DNA from 3 places in the Roseixanthobacter pseudopolyaromaticivorans genome. Region 2 is predicted to be linked to each of the others. Evidence: predicted binding sites of a transcription regulator. Region 2 holds the regulator's gene; each other region holds the start of a gene.

Region 1 (4,546 bases), 400 kb from region 2:
AGGCCGATGCCGAGGCTGAACCAGAGGGCGAAGGCATCCGAGCCGGAGAACACCCGCCGGTGGGGGGGCACGGGAGTCAGGGGATCATAGGTGGTCGCGGCGCGTTCCATCGTGTCACTCAAGGTGCTGGCGCGGGCGGCCCGTTCCGAGCGCGGCGCGAAGAAGGGGGCCGCGGCGCCTGAGGCTGTGCGGAGTCCGGACCCATCTAAAGCGGGTTTTCCGCCGAGGGAAGCGGGCATCCGCCGTATTGCAAGATTTCGCCGCGCTTTTCACGGCCCGCACGCAGGAAGGTCAGAAGAGCTCTAATCCAGGTCAAGGTGAACCGGCAGCATCTCCAATTGCTCCCGCAATTCCCGCGCCGTCGCCATCATGAGGCGCATGCGTCTCTTCTGCATGCGGGCGACATCGGTTTCGCGCTCCTGGCTCTGTTCCAGAATGACGAAAAACTCGTGCCCTACGGTGGGGAAGGTGTGCTTGATGCGGAAGTCGAGCGCGCCAAGGGCGTGCAGTTCCTCGATGATCAGCACGAAGCTGCTGGGCGTGAAGCACCAGGCGTGGCAGTCCACATAATCCTCGTTCTCGAGGTCGCTCTGCGGCCGGAACACATTATAGGATTGCCAGATCGGGCATCCCGAGAAGCTCGGCGTGCCCAGCGGCCCGGGGCCCCAGGCCACCCGCCCGTCGCTATTGATCACCGAGGTCTCGTACTCGAACCGGGTGGCGCGGCTGTGCTTGGTGAGCCCGAGCCGATTGGCCTCCAGCCAGCCCGCCGTGGTGCTGAGCGGACGGAAGAAATCGAAGCACCAGCGTTTATCGGGCACCGCGAGCGCAACCACCGCGCCCGGCTTCAGCAGGGCCGCGAGGGAACGCAGGAACGCGATCGGATCGGGAATGTGTTCGATGACGTGGCTGGCGATGCAGGCATCGAACGCCCCGTGATAGACCTTGGGAACGGCATCCACCATCGGCCCGCCCCGCCAGACGAAGTCGACGCGCTCGATGCGCGAGACATCCACGTCCACATGGTTGCGGTATTTCTGCCGCAACTCGTCTTCGCTGGCGTGATCGATGGAATAGGCGTTCCACCCCTCGGCCCGGCTGCATATGGGGCGGAACAACGGCCCGATCTCAAGCACGCGCATGCTCTTGTCGATGCCGTGGAGCAGCTTTTCGGAACGATCCATCTGGCCCTCTGGGGCGCCGCACGCTCGCCCCGGAAGTGCCGGTCGCCGCGGCGCGGCGCGACAGTTCAATAGCTCATATGACGGGCAGCGGCCAACGCCGCCACCCGGACATGCCCGCTCAGCTGCAGCGCACGTAGACCATGGTTCCGTAGCGCTTGGAGATTTCCGGGTCCACCCATTTGAGCACCAGCACCTGGCCGTCCCAGCGCAGGACCTGGCGGTCGCGCTCGCCACCGGCGGGGTCCTCGGGCGGTCCGATGAAGGTGGGGCCGCCGGCGGCCTTGGACACCAGCTCGGTGAGCTTGTTGTCGTCGGCCAGATACATCATCACGCCGCCATTGGGGCCGGCGGTGATGACATAGGGATTGCTGCATTGCGCGCGCGCCTGGGTCTCGGTGCGGGCGGCGTCCTCCGGGCGGTGGAACGCGGCGAGGCCGTAGCGGCCCACCAGGCTGGCGGCGGGAATAGGGCTGGTATATTGCGGCGCCGCCGGGGGGGGCGGTTCGCTCGGGCCGGTCGCGCAGGCGCCAAGACCCAGGCCTCCGATGACGGCCGCGACCATCCCGAGGCGATAGAAAGAGATGCTGGAACGGCGAACAGGGCCGGTGTCGCAGGCATCCCCGGCGACGGACCGAACTGCGGACTGAGACATTCACACACTCCGAGGCGAGAGCTTACTCGAATACGGCAACCCGCATGCGGCACCGCGCCCGTCGGGGAAACGGGGCGAGACGCAACCATAAAGCCTGTTCGTCGCGGCGTCGATGCTTGGTCCAACACACAAATTCGCGTTCGCGCCGCCCCGACACGCTGTTTGAGTCACTTTATGCGGCGATCTCTTACACATTGGTAAGTCTGCCTGCCTTGACGCGCGGGCGGCGGCTCCTTATCTCCGGCCGGGATTGGCACTCCCATCGCGCGAGTGCCAAAGACCGCGAGCCCCCGGCTCGCTCCAATACCAAGAGGATCATGCCCATGTCCTTCCGCCCTTTGCATGACCGCGTGGTCGTGAAGCGCATTGAAGCCGAGCAGAAGACCGCCGGCGGAATCATCATCCCCGATACCGCCAAGGAAAAGCCCCAGGAGGGCGAAGTCGTGGCCGTGGGCCCCGGCGCCCGTGACGAAAGCGGCAAGGTCGTCGCGCTGGACGTGAAGGCGGGCGACCGCGTTCTGTTCGGCAAATGGTCCGGCACCGAAGTGAAGGTGGACGGCCAGGACCTGCTCATCATGAAGGAAAGCGACATCCTCGGCGTCATCGCCTGAAGGTTCGCCCTTTCGCTTCCACAAGATTAGCTATTCAGGAGACGGCACATGGCTGCCAAAGACGTAAAATTTTCCGGCGATGCCCGCGAGAAGATGCTGCGCGGCGTTGATATCCTCGCCAATGCAGTGAAGGTGACGCTCGGCCCCAAGGGTCGGAACGTCGTGATCGAGAAGAGCTTCGGCGCGCCCCGCATCACCAAGGACGGCGTGACCGTCGCCAAGGAAATCGAACTGGAAGACAAGTTCGAGAACCTCGGCGCCCAGCTGGTGCGCGAAGTCGCCTCCAAGACCAATGACCTGGCCGGCGACGGCACCACCACCGCCACCGTGCTCGCCCAGGCGATCGTGAAGGAAGGCGCCAAGTCGGTCGCCGCCGGCATGAACCCGATGGATCTGAAGCGCGGCATCGACCTCGCCGTCGCCGCCGCCATCGCCGACATCAAGGGCCGCGCCAAGAAGGTGTCGTCCTCCGCCGAAGTCGCGCAGGTCGGCACCATTTCCGCCAATGGCGACTCGTCCATCGGCGAGATGATCGCCGGCGCCATGCAGCGCGTCGGCAATGAAGGCGTCATCACGGTCGAGGAAGCCAAGACCGCCGAGACCGAGCTCGAAGTCGTCGAAGGCATGCAGTTCGACCGCGGCTATCTCTCTCCCTATTTCGTCACCAATGCGGAGAAGATGATCGCCGACCTGGAAGATCCCTACATCCTGATCTTCGAGAAGAAGCTCTCCGGTCTGCAGCCGATCCTGCCCGTGCTCGAAGCCGTCGTTCAGTCCGGCAAGCCGCTGGTGATCGTGGCCGAGGACGTGGAAGGCGAGGCGCTCGCCACCCTGGTGGTGAACAAGCTGCGCGGCGGCCTCAAGGTCGCGGCCGTGAAGGCCCCCGGCTTCGGCGATCGCCGCAAGGCCATGCTGGAGGATATCGCCATCCTCACCGGCGGCCAGGTGATCTCGGAAGACCTCGGCATCAAGCTTGAGAACGTGACGCTGGCCCAGCTCGGCCGCGCCAAGAAGGTCATCCTCGAGAAGGAAAAGACCACGATCGTGGACGGCATCGGCGAGAAGGCCGATATCGAAGCCCGCGTGAACCAGATCAAGGCGCAGATCGAGGAAACCTCCTCGGACTACGACCGCGAGAAGCTCCAGGAGCGTCTGGCCAAGCTGGCGGGCGGCGTCGCGGTCATCCGCGTCGGCGGCTCCACGGAAGTGGAAGTGAAGGAGAAGAAGGACCGCGTCGACGACGCCCTGAACGCCACCCGCGCTGCGGTGGAAGAAGGCATCGTGCCGGGCGGCGGCATCGCCCTCCTGCGCGCCAAGAAGGCCGTCGAGGCGCTGACCTCCGACAATTCCGACATCACCGCCGGCATCAAGATCGTGCTGCGCGCGCTTGAAGCCCCGATCCGCCAGATCGCCGAGAATTCCGGCGTGGAAGGCTCGATCGTGGTCGGCAAGGTGCTGGAGTCCAACGACGCCAACTTCGGCTTCAATGCCCAGTCGGAAGAATATGTGGACATGATCCAGGCCGGTATCGTTGATCCCGCGAAGGTCGTGCGCACCGCCCTGCAGGACGCGGCCTCCATCGCCGCCCTGATCGTCACCACCGAAGCCCTCATCGCCGAGCTGCCCAAGAAGGACAGCGGCATGCCCGCCATGCCCGGCGGCGGCATGGGTGGCATGGGCGGCATGGACTTCTGAGGAAGTCCAGCCGACCAAAACCTTGAGGTGGGAAGCCGGCAGTGCCGGCTTCCGGGCGGCATGGACTTCTGAGGACGTCCAGCCGACCAAGTTTAAGGGAGAAGGGCGTGGCGCAAGCCGCGCCCTTTTTCTTTGTCCCGAACGGGTGCGCGCTCCCCGTCTGCCCCTCGCGGAGGGAGCGGGAATGGGGAGGGGGAACAACCGAAGGGGGCTGAGAAGAGTGACGCAAGCGCTCCGCGCCGCTCAATACCCGATCGTAAAGCGCGCCCGCACGTGGCGCGGATGCTCGATCTCATCCACCAGCGCCACCGCAAAATCCTCATAGCTGATGAAGCTGCGGCCGGAGGCCGACGTCAAAAGCGTATCCGTCCCCAGGCGGAAGACACCGGTACGCTCACCGGGCA
Region 2 (4,546 bases):
TGCATGCGGCCGAGCGCTTTCAGCTCGGCATCGTCCAGCGCCTGGACGCCCAGCGAGACACGGTTGACCCCCGCCGCGCGATAGCCGCGAAACCGCTCGGCTTCCACGCTGGTGGGATTGGCTTCCAGGGTGATCTCGGCATCGGCGGCGAGCGGCCAAGCCGCGTTCACCGCCTCCAGGATCGCCGCGACGGTGCCTGGCGCCATGAGCGAGGGCGTGCCGCCGCCGAAAAACACCGTCCCCGCTTCGCGCGGCCCGGTGAGGGCACGCATATGAGCGATCTCTTGCCGGAAAGCGGCGATGAATCGCGCCTGGTCCGGCGGCGCGTGCCGCACATGGCTGTTGAAGTCGCAATAGGGGCATTTGGCGAGGCAGAAGGGCCAATGCACATAAACACCGAAACCGCCCGCGGTATCTAAACCCGCGCGATCCGATTCTCCTCCCGCATGCGGGTGAGGGGCGGGACCGCTCGATGCGGGGCCGGAAGTAAAAGAAGGGATCGTGGTCATGCCTCCAGGCAGGCCTGCGCCAATTGGCGAAAGGCGCGGGCGCGATGGGAGAGGCCGAAGCCGAGCGGCGGCATGGAATGCTTCTCCTCCGCGCTCATTTCCGCGAACGTGCGGGTGTGGCCCTCGGGCACGAACATGGGATCATAGCCAAACCCCTTGGCGCCGCGGGTCGGCCACACCAGTTCGCCCTCCACCACCCCTTCGAATTCCTCCACGTGGCCGTCGGGCCAGGCAAGGCAGAGGGCGGAGACGAACCGGGCGGTGCGCGCATCCGGATCGGTGGCGCCGCGCGCCACCAGCAGCGACTGGATGGTCTCCATCGCCTTTTCGAAATCGCGCTCCGGCCCGGCCCAGCGGGCGGTGTGGATTCCGGGCTGGCCGCCGAGCGCGTCGATCACCAGCCCGCTGTCATCGGCAAACGCGGGCAATTGCGCCGCCGTGGCCGCCGCGACCGCTTTCAGGCGGGCATTGGCGGCGAAGGTGGTGCCGGTCTCGTCGGGCTCGGGCAGGTTCAGTTCGCCGGCGGACACCGCTTCCACCCCATAGGGTTCGAGCAGCATGCGCATCTCGATGAGCTTGCCCTTGTTGTGCGTGGCGACCACCAGCCGCCCTTCGAGCCGGCGATGGGTCATCAGGCCACCGCCTGCTTCTGCAAATCCACCAGCTGGTTGATGCCGGTGCGGGCGAGCGAGAGCAATTGCAGGAACTCCGCCTCCGTGAACGGGGTCTTTTCCGCCGTGCCCTGGATCTCGACGATGCCGCCGGAGCCGGTCATGACGAAATTGGCGTCGGTCTCCGCCTTGCTGTCCTCGGGATAGTCGAGGTCGAGCACCGGGGTGCCTTCGAAAATGCCGCAGGAGACAGCCGCGACGTGCTCGCGCAGGGGAATGGTCTTCAGCATGGAGCGCGAATACATCCAGCTCATGCAGTCATGCAGGGCGATCCAGGCGCCGGTGATGGCGGCCGTGCGGGTGCCCCCGTCGGCCTGGAGCACGTCGCAATCAAGCGTGATCTGACGTTCGCCGAGGCCGACCAGATCGGTCACCGAACGCAGCGAGCGGCCGATCAGCCGCTGGATCTCCTGGGTGCGGCCGGATTGCTTGCCGGTGGTGGATTCGCGCCGGGTCCGCTCCAGCGTGGCGCGGGGCAGCATGGAATATTCCGCCGTCACCCAGCCGCGGCCCTGGCCCTTCAGCCACGGCGGCAGGCGCTCTTCCAGGGTCGCCGCCACCAGCACGTGGGTGTCGCCGAACTTGACGAGGCAAGAGCCCTCGGCATGGCGCAGAACGTTGCGCTCGAAGGAAACGGCTCGCATCTCGTCGCTCGCGCGGCGGCTCGGGCGCATAATCTATCCAATCCATTGTGAAACAGGCCGCCGTTTTAGGGGTGGGCGCGCGCGGGGGCAAGGGGCGTGGTATGATGAAGGCTTGAACCACAGAAGGATGGATTCCCCGGTCGTCCCGCCGACTTCCCGCTGAAGCTGTCCTGTCCGTGTGCGCCGGAGTGAGGCCTTGCCCATCGATCCCATCATTCCTCCCTTTTCAGCGGCCCTCGGCCAGATCGACGAGCGCTCGCGCGAGATTTTCCGCCAGATCGTGGAAAGCTATCTCGCCACGGGCGAGCCGGTGGGCTCGCGCAACATCGCCCGCCTCATCCCCATGTCGCTGTCGCCCGCCTCCGTGCGCAATGTGATGGCTGACCTGGAGGCGGCGGGGCTGATCTACGCACCGCACACCAGCGCCGGCCGCCTGCCAACCGAACGCGGACTGCGCTTTTTCGTCGATGCGCTGATGGAAATCGGCGATGTGAGCGAGGGCGACCGGCGCAACATCGAGTCCCAGGTCGCCGCCGCCGCCAAGGGCTATACCGTGGACGGCGTGCTGCGCGAGGCCTCGGCCCTGCTGTCCGGCCTGTCGCGCGGGGCGGGCGTGGTCACGACCATCAAGACCGATCCGCGCCTGAAGCATGTGGAATTCGTGCCGCTGGACGCGAACCGCGCCTTGGTGATCCTGGTGTCCGAGGATGGGCAGGTGGAGAACCGGGCGGTGCCGCTGCCCATGGGCCTGCCGGCGTCCGCCCTCACGGAGGCGACGAATTTTCTCAACGCCCATATTCGCGGCCGCACGCTCGCGGAAGCGCGGGCCGAGATGGAAAACCTGCTGAGCGACCTGCGCCAGCAATTGGATGCCCTCACCGCGCGGGTGGTCGAGGCGGGCCTCGCTTCATGGTCGGGTGACGGGCCGGCGGAGCGCAAGCTGATCGTGCGGGGACAGGCGAAACTCCTGGAGGATCTCCATGCGCTGGAGGACCTCGAGCGCATCCGCCTGCTGTTCGACGATCTGGAATCGAAGCGCGATGTGGTGGACCTGCTCGGCCGGGCGGAGGATGCCCAGTCGCTGCGCATCTTCATCGGCTCGGAGAATAAATTGTTCTCGCTCTCCGGCTCTTCCACCATTGTCGCGCCCTATCATGACAGCCAGGGCCGCGTGCTGGGCGTACTTGGGGTGATCGGCCCCACGCGGCTCAATTATGGGCGCATCGTGCCCATGGTGGACTTCACCGCGCGGGTCGTGAGCCGTGTTCTGGGAGCCCCGGGGGCCGACGCGGCTTGATTTTTCCCGCCATGCCCCCGATATGCGGAGCGAAATCGGTGCACCTGCCCGTGGGGCGGTGTTTGTTAGCGACGAGGACATGGGCATGAGCGATCAGGGTGGCGCGAACGACGCGAAGCCCCATACCGACCTGAACTCCGATCCCGAGGGCGCAGAGATGGAAGCGCTCGCCGAGGTCGGGGAGGCCGGTGGACTCCAGGCGGAGAAGCAGCGGCTGGAAGGCGAGGTCGCGAATTTGAAGGACAAGTTCCTGCGCGCCTATGCGGAAGCGGAGAACATCCGCCGCCGGGCCGAAAAGGAAGTGACCGACGCCAAGACCTATGGCATCGCCTCCTTCGCGCGCGACGTGTTGAACGTCGCCGATGATCTCGCCCGCGCGCTCGGCGCGGTTGAGGCGGAGGCCAAGGAAAAGGCCGAAGGCGCGTTCAAGGCGCTGCTGGACGGTCTGGAATTGACCGAACGCAGCCTCCAAAAGGGTCTGGAAAAGCACGGCATCCGCAAGGTTGAGCCGGTCGGTGAGAAATTCGACCCCAATCTCCACCAGGCGATGTTCGAAGTGCCGGACGCGAGCGTGCCGAATGGCACCGTGGTGCAGGTGGTGCAGTCCGGCTATGTGATCGGCGACCGAGTTCTGCGTCCCGCCATGGTCGGCGTTTCGCGCGGCGGTCCGAAAGCTGCGCCCGGGGAGGCCAAGGCGGAGAATGGTTCCGCCAACTGACGCAGCCTTGGCTTCGAACGCGTTGACTGATTGAAAAAGCCGTCGCGGCGCAGGCTGCGACGGCTTTTTGCTGGGGCGCCGAGGACCCCGAAGGTCAATTGGTGTCCAACCCGTCCCGGATGGCGCGCACGCGCGTGTAGGTGTCCTGGAAGGCATCCGCCTTCACCACCGCGATCATGCGGATATGCGCGTTCGAGCCGAACCGCAGCCATTGGATCACCTTCACGTCCGCTCCCGATGTGGCATCCTTGGCGGTTGCAATGATCTCGAAGCCGGGCTGGCCGCCGATGCGCAGCGGTTCGGCGCGATCGATATGCATGTCGCGCACCGCGGGCACGGAGGAGAGGGACCGCAGGGCGAACTGCCCGCGATCGTCCTCGCGCGGCGTGCCGGGGGAAACGCCCACCACGAAAATCGGCTGGCTGGCGCTTTCCACCACGTCCTTATCGCCTTCGGTGAGCACCACGGCGGTGTTGCCGATGACCTTCACCACGCGGAATCCCGCAAGGTCGCCGAGCTTGAACGGCAGACCGGCCAATTGCTCCTGCGTCGAGGGGGGCGCGCGGAAAGCGAGCGTCATCAGGCTCTTGCGCACGGCCTCGTCGGAAAGATCGCCCGCATTGGCCTCCGGAAGCTGCACCGTCACCAGGGCGGTGCCTTTCGCGGTACCGGCCAGCAGGATCCATTTCTTTGCAGTCACCGGCCCG
Region 3 (4,546 bases), 1.5 Mb from region 2:
AAAGGGCGCAGCTCGCGCTGCGCCCTTCCCCTGAACCGAACGCTGCGAAGCGATCAGTAATCCATGCCGCCGCCGGGCATCTGGGGCATCGCGGCCCCGCCCTTCTTGGGCACTTCGGCGATGAGCGCTTCCGTGGTGATGAGCAGCGAAGCCACCGAGGCGGCATCCTGCAGGGCGGTGCGCACGACCTTGGTGGGGTCGATGATGCCGGCCTTCACCATGTCGACATACTCGCCGGTCTGGGCGTTGTAGCCGAAGGAATAATCCGGGTTTTCCAGGATCTTGCCGACCACGACCGAACCATCGTCGCCCGCGTTCTGGACGATCTGGCGGGCCGGGGTCTGGATCGCGCGGCGCACGATCTCGATGCCGGTCTTCTGGTCGGCATTCTCAACCGCGATGCCGGCCAGCACAGCGATGGAGCGCAGCAGCGCAACGCCGCCGCCGGGGACGATGCCTTCTTCCACCGCAGCGCGGGTGGCGTGCAGGGCGTCGTCGACGCGGTCCTTCTTTTCCTTCACTTCCACTTCCGTGGAGCCGCCGACGCGGATGACGGCGACGCCACCGGCCAGCTTGGCCAGACGCTCCTGGAGCTTCTCACGGTCGTAGTCCGAGGTGGTCTCCTCGATCTGCGCCTTGATCTGCGCCACGCGGGCTTCGATGTCGGCCTTCTCGCCGGCGCCGTCCACGATCGTGGTGTTTTCCTTCTCGATCACGACCTTCTTGGCGCGGCCGAGCATGGAAAGATCGACGCTGTCGAGCTTGATGCCGAGGTCTTCCGAGATGGCCTGGCCGCCGGTCAGGATGGCGATATCCTGCAGCATGGCCTTGCGGCGATCACCGAAGCCGGGAGCCTTCACGGCCGCGACCTTGAGGCCGCCGCGCAGCTTGTTCACGACGAGGGTGGCGAGGGCTTCGCCTTCCACGTCCTCGGCGATGATCACGAGCGGCTTGCCGGACTGCACGACGGCTTCGAGAACCGGCAGCAATTCCTGGAGGCCCGAGAGCTTCTTCTCGTTGATGAGGATGTAGGGATCCTCAAACTCAACGCGCATCTTCTCGGCATTGGTGACGAAATAGGGCGAGAGATAGCCGCGGTCGAACTGCATGCCTTCGACGACGTCCAGCTCGCTGAGCGCGGTCTTGGCTTCCTCGACCGTGATGACGCCTTCGTTGCCGACCCGCTCCATGGCCTCGGCCAGGAACTTGCCGACTTCGGCATCGCCGTTGGCGGAGATGGTGCCGACCTGGGCGATCTCGGCGTTCGAGGTCACCTTCTTGGACTTGGCGGCGAGATCCTTGACGATGGCGTCGACCGCGAGGTCGATGCCGCGCTTCAGGTCCATGGGGTTCATGCCGGCGGCGACCGACTTGGCGCCTTCACGGACGATGGCCTGGGCCAGCACGGTCGCGGTGGTGGTGCCGTCGCCGGCCAGGTCATTGGTCTTGGACGCGACTTCGCGGAGCAGCTGGGCGCCGAGGTTCTCGAACTTGTCTTCCAGTTCGATTTCCTTGGCGACGGTCACGCCGTCCTTGGTGATGCGCGGGGCGCCGTAGGACTTTTCGATCACCACGTTGCGGCCCTTGGGACCGAGGGTGACCTTTACGGCGTTGGCGAGAATGTCGACGCCGCGCAGCAAGCGATCGCGCGCATCAACGGAGAATTTTACTTCTTTGGCAGCCATGTGCCGTCTCCTGAATTTCGAGGAACGTGGAAGGGAAGGCGACGGCTCAGGCGATGACGCCGAGGATGTCGCTTTCCTTCATGATGAGCAGGTCCTGGCCGTCGATCTTCACCTCGGAGCCGGACCACTTGCCGAACAGCACGCGATCGCCGGCCTTCACGTCGAGGGCGACAACAGTGCCGCTTTCGTCACGCGCGCCAGGGCCCACGGAAACCACCTCGCCCTCCTGGGGCTTTTCCTTGGCGGTGTCGGGGATAATGATGCCGCCAGCAGTCTTCTGCTCCGCTTCAATGCGCTTCACGACCACGCGGTCATGTAAAGGGCGGAAACCCATCGGGAACCTCCGGTTCAATGTTTGATCTTCTTCACGGGCGCGGCATCACCGCCGCGGCCAGCCTGATCTAGGAGGGGCTTCGTCCCCTCGCAAGGGCAGGCGGGCGGATTATTAGCACTCTTCGGTGGTGAGTGCTACGGGGCCGGTCCCGGCCACCTTGTCAGCACTCCGGCGCCTTCGCTGCTAACGCCTTGAATTTGAACCGATATACCAAATTTTAGTCTGGCCCGCGCAAGGTAGCGAGCCGACAATCCTTTTGCCCATGATCGATTGGAGCACCGCACGGAGGTGTCGAAGATGGTTTCGGAGGGTTTTGCCAAACAGATGGCGGGCTACGGCCTGGCCACCGCTCACATTCTCTACCGCATGCCGGACCACCCGGCGTTCTTGCAGAGCTTTATCTGGCAGCAATATGATTTGTGCCCGAAATTTCCCGAGCTGATGAAATTCCTTGAATTTTGGGAGCGCGATCTGGACGGAAAGTTGCATTCGGTGGAGGTCACGCACCAGCAATTGATCAAGCCCGCCGAACTGCGCACCGTCAGCGGCCTGTTCGTGTTGCACTGAGGCGTTCGGCGCCGGAGCGATCCACGGGGGCAAGCCAACAGGCTGGAGCGATTGCAGCTTATGCCCTGACAGCGCCGCTTTCGCGGTGCTAAGAGGAAGGCCTGAAGGACCCGAGGCCCCCGTGGATCATCGCACACCGCGCACGTCTGAACTGCTCGCCGCCGTACTCGCCGCCCAGGAAGGAGAGCGCGTCGCCATCGGCGATCTGATCAATGCGCTGCGCAACCGCGCCTTCGGCATTACTTTTCTGCTGTTCGGCATTCCCAATTGCATTCCCATGCCGCCGGGAATCCCGGTGATCTGCGGTATCGTGCTCGGCCTCATCGGCCTGCAGATGGCCATGGGCCGGCAGGAATTGTGGCTGCCGGACCGGATCGCCCGCCAGACCTTCTCCCGCAGCATGCTGGACGCCATCGTCACCCGGTCGCGTCCCACCATCGAATGGTTCGAGCGCTGGTCGCGGCCCCGCATGGAGATGTTCGCCGGCCCCACGGCCCGCCGGGTGGTGGGCGCGGTGGTGGTGCTGCTCGGCTTCATCTTGCTGCTGCCCATTCCGTTCCTCGGCAATCTGCCGCCGGGCTTTGCCGTGTGCATCTTCGGCCTCGGCCTGGTGGAGCGCGACGGCGCGGTGATCCTCGCCGGCTTCTTCGCCACCGTGCTGGGTATTTTGATCACGGCGGCCATGAGCTGGGCCATCTGGCAGGGCGCCGTCGCCATCTTCTGAGCGCTCGTTTGGTGGTTTCCCTTCCGGCCAAACCGAATTAGGAAGGCGCTCCCGCCGCATGGACCGCGGCGCATGTGGGTTTCATGCGCGTAGACGCCTTTGATTTCGAACTGCCGCCCGAGCTGATCGCGCTCCGCCCCGCCGAGCCGCGCGCCGCCGCGCGCCTGCTGGTGGTGCGCCCTGACGGAACGCCGGAGCTGGAGGACGCCCATATCGGCGACCTGCCCCGCTTCCTGCGGCCGGGCGATGCGCTGGTCATCAACGATACCAAGGTCATCCCCGCCCGCCTCGACGGCACCCGCAGCCGCGAGGGCGGCTCCACCGTGCGCATCGAGGCGACGTTGGTGAAGCGCCTTTCACCCGAGTGCTGGCGCACCTTCGCGCGTCCCGCCAAGCGCCTCGCGCCGGGGGATCGGGTGCGCTTCGGCGGTGCGGGCGAGACGTGCGCCCTCGGCACGCTGGATGCGACCGTGCTGGCCAAGGGCGAGGAGGGCGACGTGGATTTCGCCTTCGACCTGTCCGGCGCGGCGCTCGATGCCGCCATCGATGCGGTCGGCCATATGCCGCTGCCGCCTTATATCGCCGCCCGACGGCCGGAGGATGCGCAGGACCGCATCGACTACCAGCCGATTTTCGCGCAGGTGGAAGGCTCGGTCGCCGCGCCCACGGCCAGCCTGCATTTCACCCCCGCGCTGATGGACGCGGTCCGCGCCGCCGGTGCTTCTTTCCATAAGGTGACGCTGCATGTGGGGCCGGGCACCTTCCTGCCGGTGAAGGCGGACGACACCTCCGGCCATCGCATGCATGCCGAATGGGGCGAGGTGAGCGAAGAGACCGCCGCCGCCCTCAATGCCGTGCGCGCGGCCGGTGGTCGGATCATCACCATCGGCTCAACGCCGACCCGGCTGATCGAGAGCGCCGCCGCGCCCGACGGGACCCTGTCTGCCTATCGCGGCGAGACCGACATTTTCATCACCCCCGGCTATGCCTTCCGCGCCGTGGACGCGATGCTGACGAACTTCCACCTGCCGCGCTCGACCTTGGTGATGCTGGTGGCCGCCCTGATCGGCCACGATCTCCAGAAGCGCGCCTATGCCCATGCCATCGCGGACGGCTATCGCTTCTATTCCTATGGCGATGCCTGCCTGCTTCTGCCCGAGCGCCTGCACCGATGACCGACGCCTTTTCCTTCGCCCTCCACGCCACCGACGGCGCCGCGCGCACGGGCGAAATCTC

What was found. Region 2 encodes HrcA, which represses chaperone genes, less so after heat shock. Its sites were predicted from a motif close to GTTAGCACTCNCNNNNNGNGAGTGCTAAC; they were not measured.
Region 1: the regulator HrcA is predicted to act here: its motif matches at 2,086-2,114, upstream of groES (co-chaperone GroES).
Region 3: the regulator HrcA is predicted to act here: its motif matches at 2,130-2,158, upstream of groES (co-chaperone GroES).

Annotation. Positions count from the first base shown of each region.
Region 1 is NZ_CM195539.1:3,831,945-3,836,490, forward strand. It holds gene cytX (putative hydroxymethylpyrimidine transporter CytX) at 1-110, opposite strand, end outside; gene V5F68_RS18050 (class I SAM-dependent methyltransferase) at 303-1,184, opposite strand; gene V5F68_RS18055 (hypothetical protein) at 1,303-1,836, opposite strand; gene groES (co-chaperone GroES) at 2,160-2,447, shown strand; gene groL (chaperonin GroEL) at 2,496-4,142, shown strand; gene V5F68_RS18070 (NAD(P)-dependent oxidoreductase) at 4,386-4,546, opposite strand, start outside.
Region 2 is NZ_CM195539.1:3,430,075-3,434,620, reverse strand. It holds gene hemW (radical SAM family heme chaperone HemW) at 1-509, opposite strand, end outside; gene rdgB (RdgB/HAM1 family non-canonical purine NTP pyrophosphatase) at 506-1,141, opposite strand; gene rph (ribonuclease PH) at 1,141-1,854, opposite strand; gene hrcA (heat-inducible transcriptional repressor HrcA) at 2,021-3,121, shown strand; gene grpE (nucleotide exchange factor GrpE) at 3,207-3,839, shown strand; gene V5F68_RS16250 (hypothetical protein) at 3,934-4,546, opposite strand, start outside.
Region 3 is NZ_CM195539.1:1,974,181-1,978,726, forward strand. It holds gene groL (chaperonin GroEL) at 54-1,685, opposite strand; gene groES (co-chaperone GroES) at 1,732-2,019, opposite strand; gene V5F68_RS09525 (usg protein) at 2,317-2,586, shown strand; gene V5F68_RS09530 (exopolysaccharide biosynthesis protein) at 2,708-3,310, shown strand; gene queA (tRNA preQ1(34) S-adenosylmethionine ribosyltransferase-isomerase QueA) at 3,394-4,485, shown strand; gene tgt (tRNA guanosine(34) transglycosylase Tgt) at 4,482-4,546, shown strand, end outside.